One region of the Streptomyces sp. NPDC057474 genome, then DNA from elsewhere that is predicted to be linked to it. Evidence: riboswitches for the same ligand, from Rfam matches in the RefSeq annotation. Region 1 holds a riboswitch; each other region holds the start of a gene.
What was found. Region 1 has a riboswitch for cyclic di-AMP ahead of ACFU53_RS28385 (M23 family metallopeptidase). Riboswitches for the same ligand answer to the same signal wherever they lie in the genome.
Positions count from the first base shown of each region.

Region 2: it holds a riboswitch for cyclic di-AMP, as region 1 does, so the genes downstream of both, ACFU53_RS18015 (transglycosylase family protein) here and ACFU53_RS28385 (M23 family metallopeptidase) in region 1, are expected to answer to the same signal.
Region 3: it holds a riboswitch for cyclic di-AMP, as region 1 does, so the genes downstream of both, ACFU53_RS19180 (M23 family metallopeptidase) here and ACFU53_RS28385 (M23 family metallopeptidase) in region 1, are expected to answer to the same signal.
Region 4: it holds a riboswitch for cyclic di-AMP, as region 1 does, so the genes downstream of both, ACFU53_RS24555 (M23 family metallopeptidase) here and ACFU53_RS28385 (M23 family metallopeptidase) in region 1, are expected to answer to the same signal.

Region 1 covers NZ_JBHVDX010000119.1:7,281-11,420, reverse strand. Annotated here, with positions in the region: gene ACFU53_RS28390 (aldo/keto reductase) at 1-398, opposite strand, end outside; gene ACFU53_RS28385 (M23 family metallopeptidase) at 857-1,918, opposite strand; cyclic di-AMP (ydaO/yuaA leader) riboswitch at 1,929-2,090, opposite strand; gene ACFU53_RS28380 (PP2C family protein-serine/threonine phosphatase) at 2,377-3,507, opposite strand; gene ribA (GTP cyclohydrolase II) at 4,081-4,140, opposite strand, start outside.
Region 2 covers NZ_JBHVDX010000055.1:15,394-19,533, forward strand. Annotated here, with positions in the region: gene eno (phosphopyruvate hydratase) at 1-395, opposite strand, end outside; gene ACFU53_RS18015 (transglycosylase family protein) at 878-1,594, opposite strand; cyclic di-AMP (ydaO/yuaA leader) riboswitch at 1,599-1,798, opposite strand; gene ACFU53_RS18020 (transglycosylase family protein) at 1,981-3,036, opposite strand; gene ACFU53_RS18025 (cytochrome P450) at 3,231-4,140, opposite strand, start outside.
Region 3 covers NZ_JBHVDX010000061.1:7,913-12,052, forward strand. Annotated here, with positions in the region: gene ACFU53_RS19175 (GDSL-type esterase/lipase family protein) at 1-458, opposite strand, end outside; gene ACFU53_RS19180 (M23 family metallopeptidase) at 817-1,833, opposite strand; cyclic di-AMP (ydaO/yuaA leader) riboswitch at 1,838-1,996, opposite strand; gene ACFU53_RS19185 (alpha-galactosidase) at 2,298-4,140, opposite strand, start outside.
Region 4 covers NZ_JBHVDX010000091.1:17,742-21,881, forward strand. Annotated here, with positions in the region: gene ACFU53_RS24545 (M16 family metallopeptidase) at 1-1,104, shown strand, start outside; gene ACFU53_RS24550 (M16 family metallopeptidase) at 1,101-2,489, shown strand; cyclic di-AMP (ydaO/yuaA leader) riboswitch at 2,692-2,864, shown strand; gene ACFU53_RS24555 (M23 family metallopeptidase) at 2,878-3,666, shown strand; gene ACFU53_RS24560 (GntR family transcriptional regulator) at 3,857-4,140, shown strand, end outside.

The sequences.
Region 1 (4,140 bases):
ACGGGCACTTCGGGCTTGTCGAAGTGGGTGTAGTAGAGGTCGATGTAGTCCGTGTCGAGGCGGGCGAGGGAGGCGTCGGCCGCGGCCTTGATGTTGGCCGCCGTCAGGCCCTGGTACTCGGGGTGCTGGCTCACCTTGGTCGCGATGACCACGTCGGCCCGGTTGCCGCGCGACTTGACCCACTTGCCGATGGTCTCCTCGGACTCACCGCCCTTGTTGCCCTCGACCCACGCCGAATAGGAGTCGGCCGTGTCGACGAAGTTGCCGCCGGCGGCCGCGTAGGCGTCGAGGACCGCGAAGGACTGTGCCTCGTCTGCGGTCCAGCCGAAGACATTGCCGCCGAGGGAGAGCGGGAAGACCTCGATGTCGGACGTGCCCAGCTTTCGAAGAGAAGTCATGTCCAACGTCAACCGGCGAGGCGGACGCCCGCATTCCGCCCCAGCGTGAACAGTGCGTGAAGCCACTGGGCGGGGAGAGGGAGGGGGAGGAGGGGAGGGAGAGGGACCACGGGAGGGGGAGGGGGGAGGGAGGAGGGCGCGTGCGGTTCTCGGCAGCGGCGCGCTCGGCCCAGCCAACAGCGCGTAGTCCCGGCCAACGGTGCGTGCCACTCGGCCAACGGCTCGTGCGGCCTCCCTCTCGACGGCCCGCCCGTCCAACGGTCCGCCCGCCCTGGCCCGCCGCCCGACCTGACCCGTCCTCCGAACCTGCCCGGCCCTGCCCTGCCCCGGCACGACGAACGCCGCGCGATCCTCACGGACTTACGCGGCGTTCGTCATGCCGGGGTCTGCGGGCCCAACGGCCCTGCCCTGCGGGAGTTGCTGGTTCTAAGCGGCTCTCACACCGGCTCTCACCGGCTCTACGGGTTCAGGCCCTTGCTGCGCAGCCACGCCGCCGGGTCGATGCCGCTGGCGGAGCCGCCGGAATGGACCTCCATGTGGAGGTGGGCGCCGGTGACGTTACCCGTGGCGCCCACACGGCCGATGACATCGCCGGTGGCGACCTTCTGGCCGACGCTGACGCCGATGGAGGACTGGTGGGCGTACCAGATCTCGGTGCCGTCATCGAGGGTGAGGACGGTCTTGTAGCCGTAGGAACCCTCGTAGCCGGCCTGCGTGATGGTGCCGCTGTGGACAGCCTTGATGAGGGTTCCGGTGGGGGCGGCGAAGTCGAGGCCGGTGTGGTAGCCGGAGGACCAGTAGGGGCCGGCCTGGCCGAAGGTGGAGGTGAGGGTGTACGAGGAGGTCGGAAGCGTGAACTGCTTGGCGAGGGCCGCGAGGCGCTCGGCTTCCTTCTTCTGCTCGGCTTCCTCGGCCGCCTTCTTCTTGGCGGCGGCCTCCTTGGCCTCGGCTTCCCTCTTCTCCTTGGCGGCCTGCTCGGCGGCCTTGTCCGCGGCGGCGGTCTGGGCGGCCTCGGCGGCGGCCTTGTCGAAGGCGTCCTGCTGGGACTCGGCCTGCGCCATGATGCGGGCGCGCAGCGCCTCGCCGGCGTCCGCCGTGCCCTGCTCGGTGTCGGCGGCGCTCAGGCCGGCGCTGCTGAGCGGGGACCTGGAGGCCTCCGGCTCCGGCTCCTCGGCCTCGTCCTCGAAGACCGAGCCGACGTTCGGCATGTCGGGCATCGATATGGACACCGGGGCCTTGCCGGACTGCGCGCTGGCCATACCGGCGCCGCCGACGGCGGCTATGACACCGACGCCGAGAACCGTGGAGCTGCGGGCCAGTCCGCCACGGGCGAGTCCACCGCGCGGCTTGGCGACGCGGTGCCGGCCGCGAACGGGGCGAGTGGTCTCCTCGCTGGGATTCCACTCCTGCCAGGGGCCCTCGTTGTCGCTGTTGTAGCTGCCGTAGCCGAACGTCTGGCTCTCGCCGTCGCGTTGGCTCGGTACGAACGGGGCTTCGGTCGCGGACCGGTTCGACGCCACGTGGGCGTGCTCCTTCCTTCCTTCTCGCCTACCGGGTTAGCTGACGGGTTCGGAGCAGGAAGGTCTCCTACGCGCGTAAACCGGTCGTGCGTACTGCCACGACGGTTTCCGTGCGATTCACCCCAGGGTGGTGGTTCCCCGGTTCCCTTGCGGGATTCGGCGCGTGAGCACGGAGCCGTCTCTTGTGACGGCTGGGACGACCGCGCTGCGTTATCGAACGTTAATAGACGCGAGTACTCCATTCCAAGCTGTTCCGAATGATCGTTCCGGCTTTCGCGCTGGACTTTACGGGTCATGAGCGGCGGAAGACGGGCGAGTTGACCTTTCCTCAGGAGTAACAAATATCCTGACGGTACGTCAGTTGTTATACGGAGGACGGTCGAACGGACACGCTCGGTGATATCGATCGTGAGAGATGTGAGAGAGACGTGCGGGCAGCCACACGAAACACATGGGCGTCAGGGGCGGCGGACCGCCAGGAGGGCCATGTCGTCCGTCGTACGGTCGCCCGTGTGTCGGCGTACCTCTTCCGCGAGGGTCGTCAACAGGGCGCGCGGGGCGGAGAAGATACGGCCGGACAGGCGCTCGGCCGGGTCGTAGAAGACGCCGCGCGCGTCCCGCGCCTCGGAGAGGCCGTCGGTGTAGAAGAGCAGCGTGGCGCCGGGCGGGAATCCGGTCTCTTCCGCGCGGTCGGGCCAGGTGCCCAGGTCTTCCATGCCGAGCGGGAGCGCGGGCTGCGGGGCGCCCAGGGTGCACAGGGTGCCGTCGGCGTACAGCAGCAGGGGTGACGGGTGGCCTCGGTTGACGATCCGGGCGCGGCCGGCGCCGTGCGGGAACTCCGCCAGGACGGCCGTGACGAACCCCTCGTGCTCCACGGCCGCGTCCCGTCGCGCGGTCTCCCGCCGCGTCGCCTCCCGCGCCAGCGCCCGTTCCAGCCGCTGGGCGACCGCTTCGAGCGTCGACTCCTGCTCGGCCGCCTCCCGGAACGCGCCGATCAACACCGCCACCGCCGACACCGCCCCCAGCCCCTTGCCGCGCACATCGCCCACGATCAGCCGTACGCCGTGGGGCGAGTCCTGCACCGCGTACAGATCGCCCCCGATCGACGCCTCCGCCTGCGCCGCCTCGTACCGCGCGGCGATCTCCAGCCCGCCGATCCGCTCCTGCGGCACCGGCAGTACGGCCCGCTGCGCCGCCTCGGCGATCTCGCGGGCGGTGGCGAGCCGGGCGTCACTGCGGCGGACGAGGCGGTTGATCAGTACGGCAAGTACGGCCACGGTGGCCACCGTGGCGATCTCGGTGATCGCGTCCACGTGGCTTGTGTCGCCGTAGTGGAGGCGTACGGCGGTGATGCCGGCGACCGAGGCGACGCCGGTGATCACCGTGCCGTGCAGTGAGAAGAGCGGGGCCGCCACAAGGGGCGCCGCGGTGAAGAAGGGGACCGCCGTGAACTCGCGCGGGGTGAAGTGGTCGTAGAAGAGGCCCGTGGCGATCAGGAGGACGGGAATGACGCGGGCGAGCGTACGGGCGTACGAGAACCGCCGCCCACCCGGCTCTCTCACACCCTCCACCCCCTCTCGCTGCCCCACGGATACAGGGTTTCCGGGGGTGGAGCACGGGGCTACTCGGCGGGGCCGAGTGGGCTATTGACGGGGTGGGAGCGGGGGCGGGGGCGGGGGCGGTGAAGGGCCGGTCCGGCCCGGTGGGCGGCTGAGGGGGAGAGAGAACTGGTCCGGCCGACGGGCGAGTGCAGGGCGGAGAGCCGGGTGTGCTGATGGAGGGGCGGAGAGCCGGTGCGGCCGGTGGGCTGATGAGGGCCGGGCCGGAAACCGTTCCGGCCGACGGGCGGGTCACGCGGCGGAGTTGCTCCGGTCGGTGGGCGGGTGCGCCGCTGCCGGCGGGTGGCGGCCGGCTGCCGACGGGTGGCAGGTGGCAGGTGGCGGGTGGCGGCCGACGGGTGGCGGGTGGCAGGTGGCAGGTGGCGGGTGGCGGGTGGCGGCCGGAGTGTCGCGGGGCCGGTTGTGGTTACCGGGGCCGGTGAGGCCGGCCGTCGGCTCTCGCCTGCCCGCGGCTCCCGGCCACTGTCCGTCCCGTTCCTGCCTCGTCTCCCCGTCTCCCTTGCCCCTCGCCTTCGTTCCCCTCGGTTCCGTTCCCACCAGGGCTCAGCCCGCAGTCAGTCCCGTCAGTCCGGTCAGCTCCGGCAAGGGAAGCGTGTGCTGGGT
Region 2 (4,140 bases), on a different contig from region 1:
CGGAAGAGCGGGAGGTCGCTGGCCTCGGAGGCGGCGTGGGCGACGGCGAGGGAGACGCCGAGGATGGCGTTGGCGCCGAGGGAGCCCTTGTTGTCGGTGGCGTCCAGGTCGAACATCGCCTGGTCGATCAGGCGCTGCTCGGTGGCGTCGTAGCCGACGAGCTCCGGGCCGATCTGCTCGATCACGGCGAGGACGGCCTTCTCGACGCCCTTGCCGAGATAGCGGTTGGGGTCGCCGTCACGGAGCTCGATGGCTTCGAAGGCACCCGTGGAGGCGCCGGACGGAACGGCGGCACGACCCGTGCTGCCGTCGTCGAGGCCGACCTCGACCTCGACCGTGGGGTTGCCTCGGGAGTCCAGGATTTCCCGGGCTACGACGACGTCGATGGACGGCACGAGCATCTCCTTCATGGGATGTGACGCTGGAAGTGCGGGGCCCACGGGCCCTGCGACTAGAGCCTAACCGCCCCCGGGCCGTCAGCAGCCGACCGACCGTCCCGTGGACAGAGAGACGGTACCTATTGTTCCAGGTCGGAACAAAGGGGGGTGGGCGAGAAAGTGAACAGAAGGAGGAACGGAAGGAGAGGCGGAAGGAGAGCAGAAGGAGAGGCAGAAGGAGGGAGCGGCCCGGGGAGACGGGCAAAGAAAAGCCCCGCCCCGGTGCGTACGGGGGAATGCGCACCGGGGCGGGGAGCCCGTGGGGACGGGGGGACGGCCCTCACGAGGTCTTCACTATGGAGGACACGGATGTGAGCGGGCTGTGGTTCAGCTGGGGAGCGGCCTGATTTTTCGGCCCAGCTGAACCTGCCCCGCCTGCCCGGCCGTGGGGGCGGCCGTGGGGATGGCAGGCGTCCGGCGGCCGTCGCGATCGCCGTGGGTCAGCTCAGGTGGAGCTGCTGGCCCGGGTAGATGAAGTCGGCGTCGTCGATGATGTCCTTGTTCAGCTCGAAGAGCTTCTCCCAGCCACCCTTGACGTTCTTCTCCTCGGCGATGGCGCTGAGGGTGTCACCGCTGACGACCTTGTACTCGCCGTCGCCCTTCTTGACCTTCTTGCCGGTGGGGGTCTCGACGGTGGCGCGCTCGGAGGAGCGGGAGGCGCGGGTCTCCTGGGTGCTCTTCTCGGTGCTCTCCTGGGTGCTCTTCTGCGAGGAGGAGCCGGAGTTCGAGCTGGAGGAGCTGGAGTTCGAGTTACCGCTGGAGGCGGCGGCGCCGTCGTACGAGGCGCCGGACAGGCCGACGCCGCAGACCGGCCAGGCACCCTTGCCCTGGCCCGCGAGGACCTTCTCGGCGACCGCGATCTGCTGGGCCTTGCTCGCCTGGTTGGCGGTGGAGGCGTACTGCGTACCGCCGAAGGCGGCCCAGGTGGAGGCGGAGAACTGCAGACCGCCGTAGTAGCCGTTGCCGGTGTTGATGGACCAGTTCCCGCCGGACTCGCACTGGGCGACGGCGTCCCACTCGGAGGCGGTGGCGGCGGAGGCGCTGCCGGCGGCCATCAGCGGGGCGGCGATGGCCGCGGCACCGGTGACACCGGCGACGGCGATGGCACGAGCCGCCTTGGACGGGCGACGGTGCTTGCCCTTGCTGGAAAACAGCATGGAGTGATCCCCTCACCGACGCCTGCGAGGTGAGCTGTCGGGTTCGGGCCGGTTGAGTTGCCCGGCCGCGCACGCTCGCCTTTCGGCTGACGTTGCGCGGCTTCACCCCAAGCCGGTTCCGGACGCACGCCCCCGAAGGGCCGCAACTGCCGGACCCGGCACTTACCTTGGGTCCCCCGCTCCTGCCTACGGCGCTTGACGCGACGACTGTTCCTTGCGGTCGCTGGCAGGATTCGGCGTGCCGACCGCAAGAGCCCGCTGTGGCGAGCGGTCACGACCGTAAACAGGTGATTGCCCGAATTTCAAAGACGATCAGGGGGTCTGTGATTCATCTCCCACATAGATCAAAACGGGCATTCAGGGGCGAACCGTGACCCGAACTGCCGCTACTTTTCGCCCGTTTCGGCACCGACTTCGAGGGTCTGACCGGGAAGGATAAGGTCCGGGTCAGTTCCGACCGTGACCTCGTTCTCGGCGTACAGCTCCCGCCACCCGCCATCCAGGCCGAGCGAGTTCACGATGCGCGTCAGATTGTCGCCCGCACGGACGGTGTACGCGCCGTCCGCGACCTCTCGCGCCGCGTCGCCGTCACGGGAGGCGTGACGGCCGGAGGGCGTGGAGTCGACGCGGGAGCCGTCGGCCGCGTCCGTGCCCGCGTCGGCGTCAGCGTCCGCATCGGCACCCTCGTCGGCACTGGTGCCTCGATGGCGGCCGGTGCCGCTTTCACTGTCATCGGCAGCCGAAGAGCTGTCGCTCTGTGCTGACTTGTCCGAGTTGGCGCTGCCGGAGTCCGTGGTGTCGTCCGAGTCGGTGCCGGTTTCGGCCTTGGTGGAACCTTCGAAGACACCAGGGGACGATTCCGGCGATTCTGATGTTTCGGACGATTCGCTCGACCTGCCGGCTCCACCGGAGCCGGTGGAGCCGGTCGAATCGGCGGACTTGGCCGAGTCTGTCGACTCGGCCTCGTCGGTGGAAGTGGATGAATCAGACGAACCGGACGAGTCAGATGAACTGCCCGACCCCGCCGAGCCGTCCGCGACGCCCGTGTCCACGTCGGCGGAACCGGAGTCGCCGCCGAGATTGTGGAGCAGTCCGCAGGTGGACCAGACACCGACGCCCTGGTCGGCGAGCACCTTCTCGGCCACCGCTATCTGCTGGGAACGGCTGGCCTGGTCGGCGGTTGTCGCGTAGTCGAGGCCGCCGTACTTCTCCCAGTTCGCCTGGGTCAGCTGGAGGCCGCCGTAGCGCCCGTTCCCGGTGTCCGCGCTCCAGGAGGCGCCGCTCTCGCACTCCGCCACCTGGTCCCAGGTGGTTCCGCTGGCCGCACTCGCGCCGGTGGCGCCGAGGAGTGGGATCGCGATGGCCGAGCCGGTCACGCCGGCCGCGACGAGGAGGGCCGGAGCCTGACGGGGGCGACGGTGACGACCGTTCCCGGAGAGCATGCGGTTGCCTTTCACACGACAGCAGGGGCCTGTGCGACGGGTGTGGTGACCCCTTCGCACTGACGTGTGAACGTATCGGCAGTCGATCAGTTGTCACAAGTTAATGCAGCACAGATCACGTGAAGATCACAGAGTTGAGGGAGTGTCATCTTCTGCCGCGGAATGGGGTACTGCTACGGGCCGCCCGGGTACTGCTACGGACCGCTTACGGGCCGCTCCTGCGGGGTGAATTGCACCGGAAGCGTGCGCAATCCACGCATGATGAGCCCTCCTCGCCACCTCAAATCGGCTGAATCCACTGCAAGTCGCAGATCGGGGAGGCGGGTGAGGAGCGTCGCCAGCGCGGTCTGGCCTTCGAGGCGGGCGAGTGGGGCGCCCAGGCAGTAGTGGATGCCATGGCCGTAGCCGAGGTGCTGGTTGTCGCGGCGGGAGAGGTCGAGGGTGTCGGGGTCGTCGAAGCGGGCCGGGTCGCGGTCGGCCGCCGCGAGTACGACGAGGACGGGGTCGCCGGGGGCGATGTCCTGCCCGCCGATGGTGAGGGGTTGGGTCGCGAAGCGCCAGGTGGCCAGCTCGACGGGGCCGTCGTAGCGGAGGAGTTCCTCGACGCCGGTTTCGAGCAGCGCGGTCTCCTGGGCGTCGAGGGAGGCCTGGAGACGGGCGCGCTGCTCGGGATGGGTGAGAAGGGCGTACGTGCCGTTCCCGATGAGGTTGACGGTCGTCTCGAACCCGGCGAACAGCAGGATGAACGCCATCGCCGCGGCCTCGTTCTCGGTGAGGTGCTCACCGTGGTCGGAGGCGCGGATGAGCGCGGAGATGAGGTCCTCGCCGGGGGCGGGGTGCTCGGTGAGGCCTTCTCGCTTGCGGCGGATGAGGTCGCCAAGATAGCCGCGCATCTTCTTCACCGACCGCGCGACACCGCCACGCGGGCCGCCGCCGTGCCGGATCATCATCCCCGCCCAGTCCCTGAAGTCGTCCTGATCCTCCCGGGGGACGCCGAGCATGTCGCAGATCGCGTAGATGGGGAGGGGGAAGGCGAACTCGTGGATGAGATCGGCTTCGCCCTTGTCCGCGAACTGGTCGATGAGGTGATCGGTCAGCTCTTGG
Region 3 (4,140 bases), on a different contig from region 1:
ACCAACTCCCTTTTCCTGGCGTCATGTCGCGGCAGCAGGCGTCCCCGGATCCCGGTCAGCACCACCCCGGTCTCCAGCGGCGGCGTCCACCGGTTGGCCCGCGAGAAGACGTCCTTCACGGACAGCTCGACGGTATGCGGTCCGCGCCCCGGCGCCCCGATGTCGAGGTCGCTCCGGTCGACGGCATACAGTCGCTTCGGGCCACCGTCCACCGACACATAGATCTGCGCGGGCACGGTGACCGACGTGGCGTCGAACTGGGCGCGGACACTGCCGCCCGTGAACCGGAACCGCAGCCGGGAGCCGGAGTTGACGGTGACGGCGGCCTCGGCTGTGCGGCTCCAGTGGCCCTCGTAGACGAGCCGCCGGTCATCGGGCCGCACCAGGTCCGGCTCACCGGAGGCGAGCACGGGCGGAGTGGCGCCGGCCAGGAGCCCCACGGCCACCGCCGTACTCACGAGAACGCGGCTCCCGAGGACACGCCTCACGACAAGATCCGATCGCCGACCAGCACGAGATTCGGCGCCGCCGCCCGAAGTGACGGCGGTGCCCTTGATGACAGTGCGTCGGTCGACGCCGGACACGGAGACCCCCCAACGCTTAGAAAGCGCTTGCGGAGATCACTGTGTCCTCACACTCGCACCACTGTCGAGACTTCGATCAGCCATGCCACAAGACCGCAATACGGTGATCATGAATCGCCACGGGCCCCGGCGAGACCAGGCGATACGGAAGAAGGCCTGCCCGCCGGGAACGCCGAAGGCCGGCCCCCGGGATCACGGGGTCCGGCCTTCGATGCGGTCGGGCGGCAGAGCCTCAGACGCTGACGCCCTTCGAGCGAAGGTAGGCCAGCGGGTCCATGTCCGAACCGTAGTTGGGGGTGGTGCGGATCTCGAAGTGGAGGTGCGGCCCGGTGACGTTGCCGGTCGCGCCCGAGAGGCCGATCTGCTGACCGCCGCTCACGGACTGCCCCGCGGAGACGGAGATCGAGGAGAGGTGGGCGTACTGGGCGTAGTAGCCGTCGGCGAGCTTGATGACGACCTGGTTGCCGTACGCGCCGCCCCAGCCGGCGGAGACGACGGTGCCCGCGCCCACGGCCTTGAGACTGGTCCCGGTCGGAGCCACGAAGTCGACGCCGGTGTGGTAGCCGCTGGACCACATGCTGCCGGCGGTCTTGTACGCGGTGCCGACGGTGGCGCCCTGGATGGGCAGGCTGAAGCCGGAGCTGTTGGACGACGAGGACTGCCCGCTCGACGTGGAGGTCGACGCCTGGGTGTCCTTCGACTCCTGCGTCGACGAGCCGGAGGACTTCGACGACTGGGACGACTCGGAGGACTTCGACGACTCGGAGGACTGCGACAGCTGGGGCTTCGTCGACGACTGCGGCGTACCGCTCGACGCCGCCCGGCCACCGATGCTGAGCTTGAGACCCGGATGGATCAGCGACGGGTCGGAGCCGATCGCCGCCCGGTTGTCCGTGTAGAGCTGCTTCCAGCCCCCCTCGACGTCCTGCTCGTCCGCGATCCTCGAGAGGTAGTCGCCGACCTTCACCGAGTAGGTCTTGGTCGCCGCCTTCTTGGTGGCGGTCTTCTCCGCCTGCGCGGCCTTCTCGGCCTGCTCGATCCGTGCGCCCGCCTCGGCCGCGGCCTTCTCGGTGGCGATCGCGACCGTCTTCTCGGACACACCGGAAACGGCGGCCGTCGGGGTCGCGGCATGGGCGCCGGCGGCTCCGATCAGCGGCAGCGCGAGCGCCGCGCCACCGGTCCCGGCGGCGGCGATGGAGCGGGTGAAACGCTGGGACTTCGGACGGCGGTGCTTACCCTTCGCGGGCATGGTGAATTCCTCTCCGGCGCCTGCGAGGTGAGCTGTCGGGTGCGGACTGGAGATGCCCGGCCGTGCTTGCGCACGGCTTTACCCCTAGCCGTTCCGGAGACCGGAACAGGCGGTAATACCTGTGGGTCCCCCGCTCCTGCCGTGGATCGGGTCGGTACGCGGCTCCGGTCGGCGGCAGGATTGGGCGTCCGTCCGGATTGACGCCGAACGTAAGCGACTTGTGCCCACAGAGACAACCATTGGGACTTCCTGTGCGTCTTCCTCCCTGATCCTTACATCAATTCACGATCACGCTCCGTAAAAGACCGGTGTTGGGAATTTCCAACCACCCTGGAAACACCTACGAATTACGTGAACATGACGACAGCGGAACGTCACGAATATGACGCTGCTCACGCACCTACGACCCAGTAGGCTTTATTCCGGCGCTTGTTGGAATTACGACTCCATATCGGACAGTTCACTCAAGTGCGACGCAGGCGGATAACTGTCGCATCGAAATCACCGCGCAGCCCCGTCCGCAATCCGTGATGCAACAGCACGGCACCCCGGTGCAATTCACCCGTTTCGCGACACTCGTACGTTTCTGTCGGGTCGAGCCCGCGCAGCCGGAGCGGGGCGAGCGGCTCGCCGTAGTGCTGCGCCTGGAGCCAGGCGAGGACGACGACCTCGTCGCCGTGGACGTACTGCACGGCGCTCAGCCCGCCCGTCGGCGGCCGCAGCCGGTAGAGGTCGCCGCGCTGCACGACCGGCCGGATCTCCTTGTACAGCTCCACCCAGCCCCGCGCCTCGGCCAGCTCCTCCTCCGCCCACTCGGTGAGGTCACCGCCGACGCCGAGCACACCCGCCATGGCACTGACGAAGCGGAACCGCAACGTGCTGACCCGGCCGTTGAGCTGGTTGTTCGGGCTGTCGGTGACCCACGCGGCCATGGTCCGGGCCGGATGGATCTGACTGAAGCCGTGCTGGATGGCGAGCCGGTCGAGCGGATCGGTGTTGTCGGACGTCCACACCTGGTCCGTCCGCGCCATGACCCCGAGGTCGATACGACCGCCGCCGCCCGAGCACGACTCGAACGCCACCCCCGGGTGCGCGGCCCGCAGCCGGTCCAGCAGGGCGTAGAAGGCGCGCACGTGCTCGACCCACAGCTTCTGCGGATACGGCTCTCCGGGCCAGCCGGCATCGGTGAAGCAGCGGTTGAAGTCCCACTTCACATAGTCGATCGGCGCGCTGGAGAGGAGGGCGTCCAGCCGTTCCCAGAGGTATTCCTGGACGTCCTCGCGCGCGAGATTGAGTACGAGCTGATTGCGCAGCTCCGTCCGCTTTCGTCCCGGTTGGAACTGTGCCCATTCGGGGTGCGCCCGGTACAGCTCACTGTCCGGGTTGACCATCTCGGGCTCGACCCAGATGCCGAACTGCATTCCGAGGGCGTGCACGGAGTCGGCGAGCGGCTTCAGTCCCTTCGGGAAGCGCTGCGGGTTGGGCGTCCAGTCGCCGAGGCCGGCCCGGTCGCTCGTACGCGCCCCGAACCAGCCGTCGTCCACGACGAACAGCTCGATCCCGATGGCCGCCGCCCGCCGCGCGAGCGTCCCCTGCTGCTCCTCGGAGATGTCGAACTCGGTGGCCTCCCACGAGTTGAAGAGCACCGGTCGGTCCTGGTCCGCGTCCGGGATGACGTACGTCCGCTGGTACGCGTGCCAGGCACGGCTCGCCCCGCCGAAGCCGCCGTCGCTCCACAGGCCGGCGAAGACGGGGGTGGTGAACCTCTCGCCGGTGTCCAGCCGCAGCAGACCGGACTCGTCGTATCCGGCGCCGCCGGTGATCTGCACGCGCGCGTCCGGGAGTTGGGCGACCGCGATCCGCCAGGACCCCGACCAGCCCAGGGCACAGCCGTAGACCTCGCCGCGCTCTTCGGTGGCGGCGGCGTCGAGGGCGACCCAGGGCAGGTGCTGGTGCCCGGTGTGCCCGCGCCGGCTGCCGATGACCTTCTCGCCGTAGGTGAGGTCCCCGCGCACGAGCCGGGACTCGGCCGCCCACCGCCCGTGCAGCTGGGACAACCGCCAGGCCTCCTCCTCGCGCGGCGGCAGGGTCCAGGTCGCCGAGTCTGCCCGCAGCAGCTCCACCGCCGGCCCTTCGTTGGCGAGGGTCACCCAGCGTTCGATCACGTCGTCGCGCATCCGGTAGTGCAGCGTGATCCCGAGTCCGTCGTCGATGAACCGCAGCCGCAGCTCGTCGCCGTCGGCCTCGTACTCCTGGAACGTCCACTCGGTGCCGCGCCGCTCGTCCGTGCGCACGGAGAGGGCGGGA
Region 4 (4,140 bases), on a different contig from region 1:
ACCAACTACTTCGAGACCATGCCCACCCACCAGCTGGAGCTCGCGCTGTGGCTGGAGGCCGACCGCATGGGCAGCCTGCTGCTCGCGCTCGACCAGAAGAACCTGGACAACCAGCGGGCCGTCGTCAAGAACGAGCGCAGGCAGCGGTACGACAACGTGCCGTACGGCACCGCCTTCGAGAAGATCTTCCGCCTGGCCTACCCGGAGGGCCACCCCTACCGGCACACGCCGATCGGCTCGATGGACGACCTGGAGGCGGCCAGCCTGGAGGACGCCCAGCAGTTCTTCCGGACGTACTACGCGCCCAACAACGCCGTCCTGTCGATCGTCGGCGACATCGACCCGGACCGGACACTCGCGTGGGTGGAGAAGTACTTCGGCTCCATCCCCTCGTACGACGGCAAGCCCGAGCCCCGGAACGGCGCGCTGCCCGACGTCATGGGCGAGCAGCTGCGCGAGGTGATCGAGGAGAACGTGCCCGCGCGCGCGTTGATGGCCTCCTACCGGCTGCCGGAGGACGGCACGCGCGCGTGCGACGCGGCCGACCTGGCGCTCACGATCCTCGGCGGCGGCGAGTCCTCCCGCCTCTACAACCGGCTCGTACGCCGTGACCGCACGGCCGTGACGGCCGGGTTCGGCCTGCTGCGGCTGGTCGGCGCCCCCTCCGTGGCGTGGCTGGACGTGAAGACCTCCGGTGACGTCGAGGTGCCCGTCATCGAGGCCGCCGTCGACGAGGAGCTCGCCCGGTTCGCCGCGGAGGGCCCCACGGAGGAGGAGATGGAGCGCGCCCAGGCCCAGTTGGAGCGCGAGTGGCTGGACCGGCTCGGCACGGTCGCGGGCCGCGCCGACGAACTGTGCCGGTACGCGGTCCTGTTCGGCGACCCGAAGCTCGCCCTCACCGCCGTCGACCGCGTCCTCGAGGTGACGGCCGACGAGGTCCAGGAGATCGCCAAGGCGCGCCTCAGGCCCGACAATCGCGCGGTGCTCGTGTATGAGCCCGTCGCCGGCGAAGAGGAAGCCGGCGAAGAGGAAGCCGGCGAAGAGGAAGCCGCCGAGGCGGAGGCCGCCGAAACCACCGACGAGAACGAGGAGTCGGCGAAGTGACCGAGCTCGCGACCATGGACTTCCACCCGCAGCCCCAGGCCGGCGAGGCCAGGCCCTGGGCGTTCCCGGCGCCCGAGCGCGGCACTCTGGACAACGGCCTGACCGTGCTGCGCTGCCATCGCCCCGGCCAGCAGGTCGTCGCCGTGGAGGTCCTCCTCGACGCGCCCCTGGATGCCGAGCCGAACGGCCTCGACGGCGTCGCCACCATCATGACCAGGGCCTTCTCCGAAGGCACCGACAAGCACACGGCCGAGGAGTTCGCCGCCGAGCTGGAGCGCTGCGGCGCCACCCTCGACTCGCACGCCGACCATCCCGGCGTGCGTCTGTCCCTCGAAGTGCCCGTGTCGCGGCTGGCGAAGGCGCTCGGCCTGCTCGCCGACGCCCTGCGGGCCCCCGCGTTCGAGGGCAGCGAGATCGAGCGGCTGGTGGCCAACCGGCTCGACGAGATCCCGCACGAGACCGCCAACCCGGGCCGCCGGGCCGCCAAGGAGCTCTACAAGCAGCTGTTCCCGGCCACGTCCCGCATGTCGCGGCCCCGCCAGGGCACCGAGGAGACCGTGGAGGGCATCGACTCCGCGGCCGTACGCGCCTTCTACGAGCGGCACGTGCGTCCCGCGACGGCCACCGCCGTGGTCGTCGGCGACCTCACCGGAGTCGATCTCGACGCGCTGCTCGGCGAGACCCTGGGCGCCTGGACCGGCTCCCCGGCCAAGCCGCGCCCCGTGCCGTCGGTGAGCGCCGACGACGCCGGGCGCGTGATCATCGTGGACCGCCCCGGTTCCGTCCAGACCCAGTTGCTCATCGGCCGGGTGGGCGCCGACCGGCACGACCGCGTGTGGCCGGCCCAGGTGCTCGGCACCTACTGCCTCGGCGGCACCCTCACCTCGCGCCTGGACCGCGTGCTGCGCGAGGAGAAGGGCTACACCTACGGTGTGCGCGCGTTCGGCCAGTCGCTGCGCTCCGCCCCCGACGGCTCGGGCACGGCGATGCTCGCCATCAGCGGCTCCGTCGACACCCCGAACACCGGGCCGGCGCTCGACGACCTGTGGACGGTGCTGCGCACCCTCGCCGCCGAGGGCCTGACCGACGCCGAGCGTGACGTCGCCGTGCAGAACCTGGTCGGGGTCGCCCCCCTCAAGTTCGAGACGGCCGCGGCCGTGGCGAGCACGCTGGCCGACCAGGTCGAGCAGTACCTGCCGGACGACTACCAGTCGACGCTGTACCGCCAACTCGCCGCCACCGGCACGGTGGAGGCCACGGCGGCCGCCGTGAGCGCCTTCCCGGTGGACCGTCTGGTGACCGTCCTCGTCGGGGACGCCGCGCAGATCGAGGAGCCGGTCAGGGCCCTCGGAATCGGTGAAGTCACCGTCGTACCTGCCGAGTAGAAATCGGACAGAGGACGCGGGCCTGTGGGGCCCTGGTGACTGAAGAGTCACCAGGGCTCCCCTTTGTCCGTATTGATGGCGGAGGTTGTGTGTCTGACCTGTGGCGTACTTAACAAAACCTGTGATCCGTTTGTTATTTCGAAGACGGCCCACTTAGCGTCAGTCCGGCTGTTCGTCAGAAGTTCGCCGCAGCCGCGGCACCGGACAGTCATCGCCGAGTCCCCGCATGGCGCGAGCCAGGGGAGCCGGGGACCCACTGCAGTCCCTGGGGTGAATCGGGTGCCCTTCGCGAGCGACGCGAAACGAGGGGCAGCCGTAGGAGACCTTCCTGCTCCGAACCCGTCAGCTAACCCGGTAGGCGAGAAGGAAGGAAAGGACCAGCCACTTCATGGCGTTCACCCGCGCCCCCGGGAAGCACCGCCGTCCCGGCCGTGTGCAGCGCACGACCACGAGGAACGTGGGCGTCGCCGCTCTCACCACCACCGGTGTCATCGGCACCCTGGCCGCTCCCGCGCTCGCCGCGGAGGAGCCCGCCGTCGAGCAGACCGGCCTGAACCAGATCATCGTCCTCGGTGACACGGTCGCCGATCAGGTCGACGCCCAGGCCGCCGCCCAGCAGCAGGCCGCCGAGGTGGCCGCGGTCAAGAAGAAGGCGCAGGAGGAGGCCAGGAAGGCCGCCGCCGAGAAGGCCGAGCAGGAACGTGCCGTCGCCAAGGAGCGCGAGGAGATCAAGGCCCGCGCCGCCCGCGCGGCCGAGCGCGAGCGCCTCAACACCTATGTCTCCCCCATCAACGGCTCGTACATCTCCACCGGTTACAAGGCCGGCGGCGCCGTCTGGTCCTCCGGCAGCCACACCGGCGTCGACTTCCACGCCGCGTCCGGCACCGCCGTCCACGCGGTCGGCTCCGGCACCGTCGTCGAGGCGGGCTGGGGTGGCGCGTACGGCAACAACATCGTCATCAAGATGACCGACGGCACGTACACGCAGTACGGCCACCTGTCGTCAATCGGCGTCTCCGTCGGCCAGACGGTCACCCCCGGCCAGCAGATAGGCCTCTCCGGGGCGACCGGCAACGTCACCGGCGCGCATCTGCACTTCGAGGCACGGACGACGGCCGAGTACGGCTCGGACATCGACCCCGCCGCGTACCTGCGCTCGCACGGCGTGAACGTCTGACGCACCGCTCGACGCTTCCCAGGAGGCCCCGGCTCACCGAGCCGGGGCTTTCCGCGTTGTGACGTACCTCCTGTCCAAAAAATATCCCTGGATTCCGGCCCGCCATCGGAAATTCCGGCTCGCTGCAATAGAGTCGCTGGAACACACGTCAATCATCGACGTTTCACGGGGATTAAGGCGGAGGTCGGTCATGCGTATTCCGGCGCATTCGGTATGCACGGCGATCCGTGATGACATCGTCGCGGGTGTCTACGAGCGCGGCAGCCGTCTCACCGAGGAACTGCTCGCTCGCCGGTACGGCGTCAGCCGGGTCCCCGTGCGCGAGGCGCTGCGCACGCTGGAGGCCGAGGGCTTCGTGGTGACCCGCCGGCACGCCGGCGCGTGCGTCGCCGAGCCGACCGAGCAGGAGGCCGCCGACCTGCTGGAGATGCGCATGCTGCTGGAGCCGCTGGGCGCCGCCCGCGCCGCGCAGCG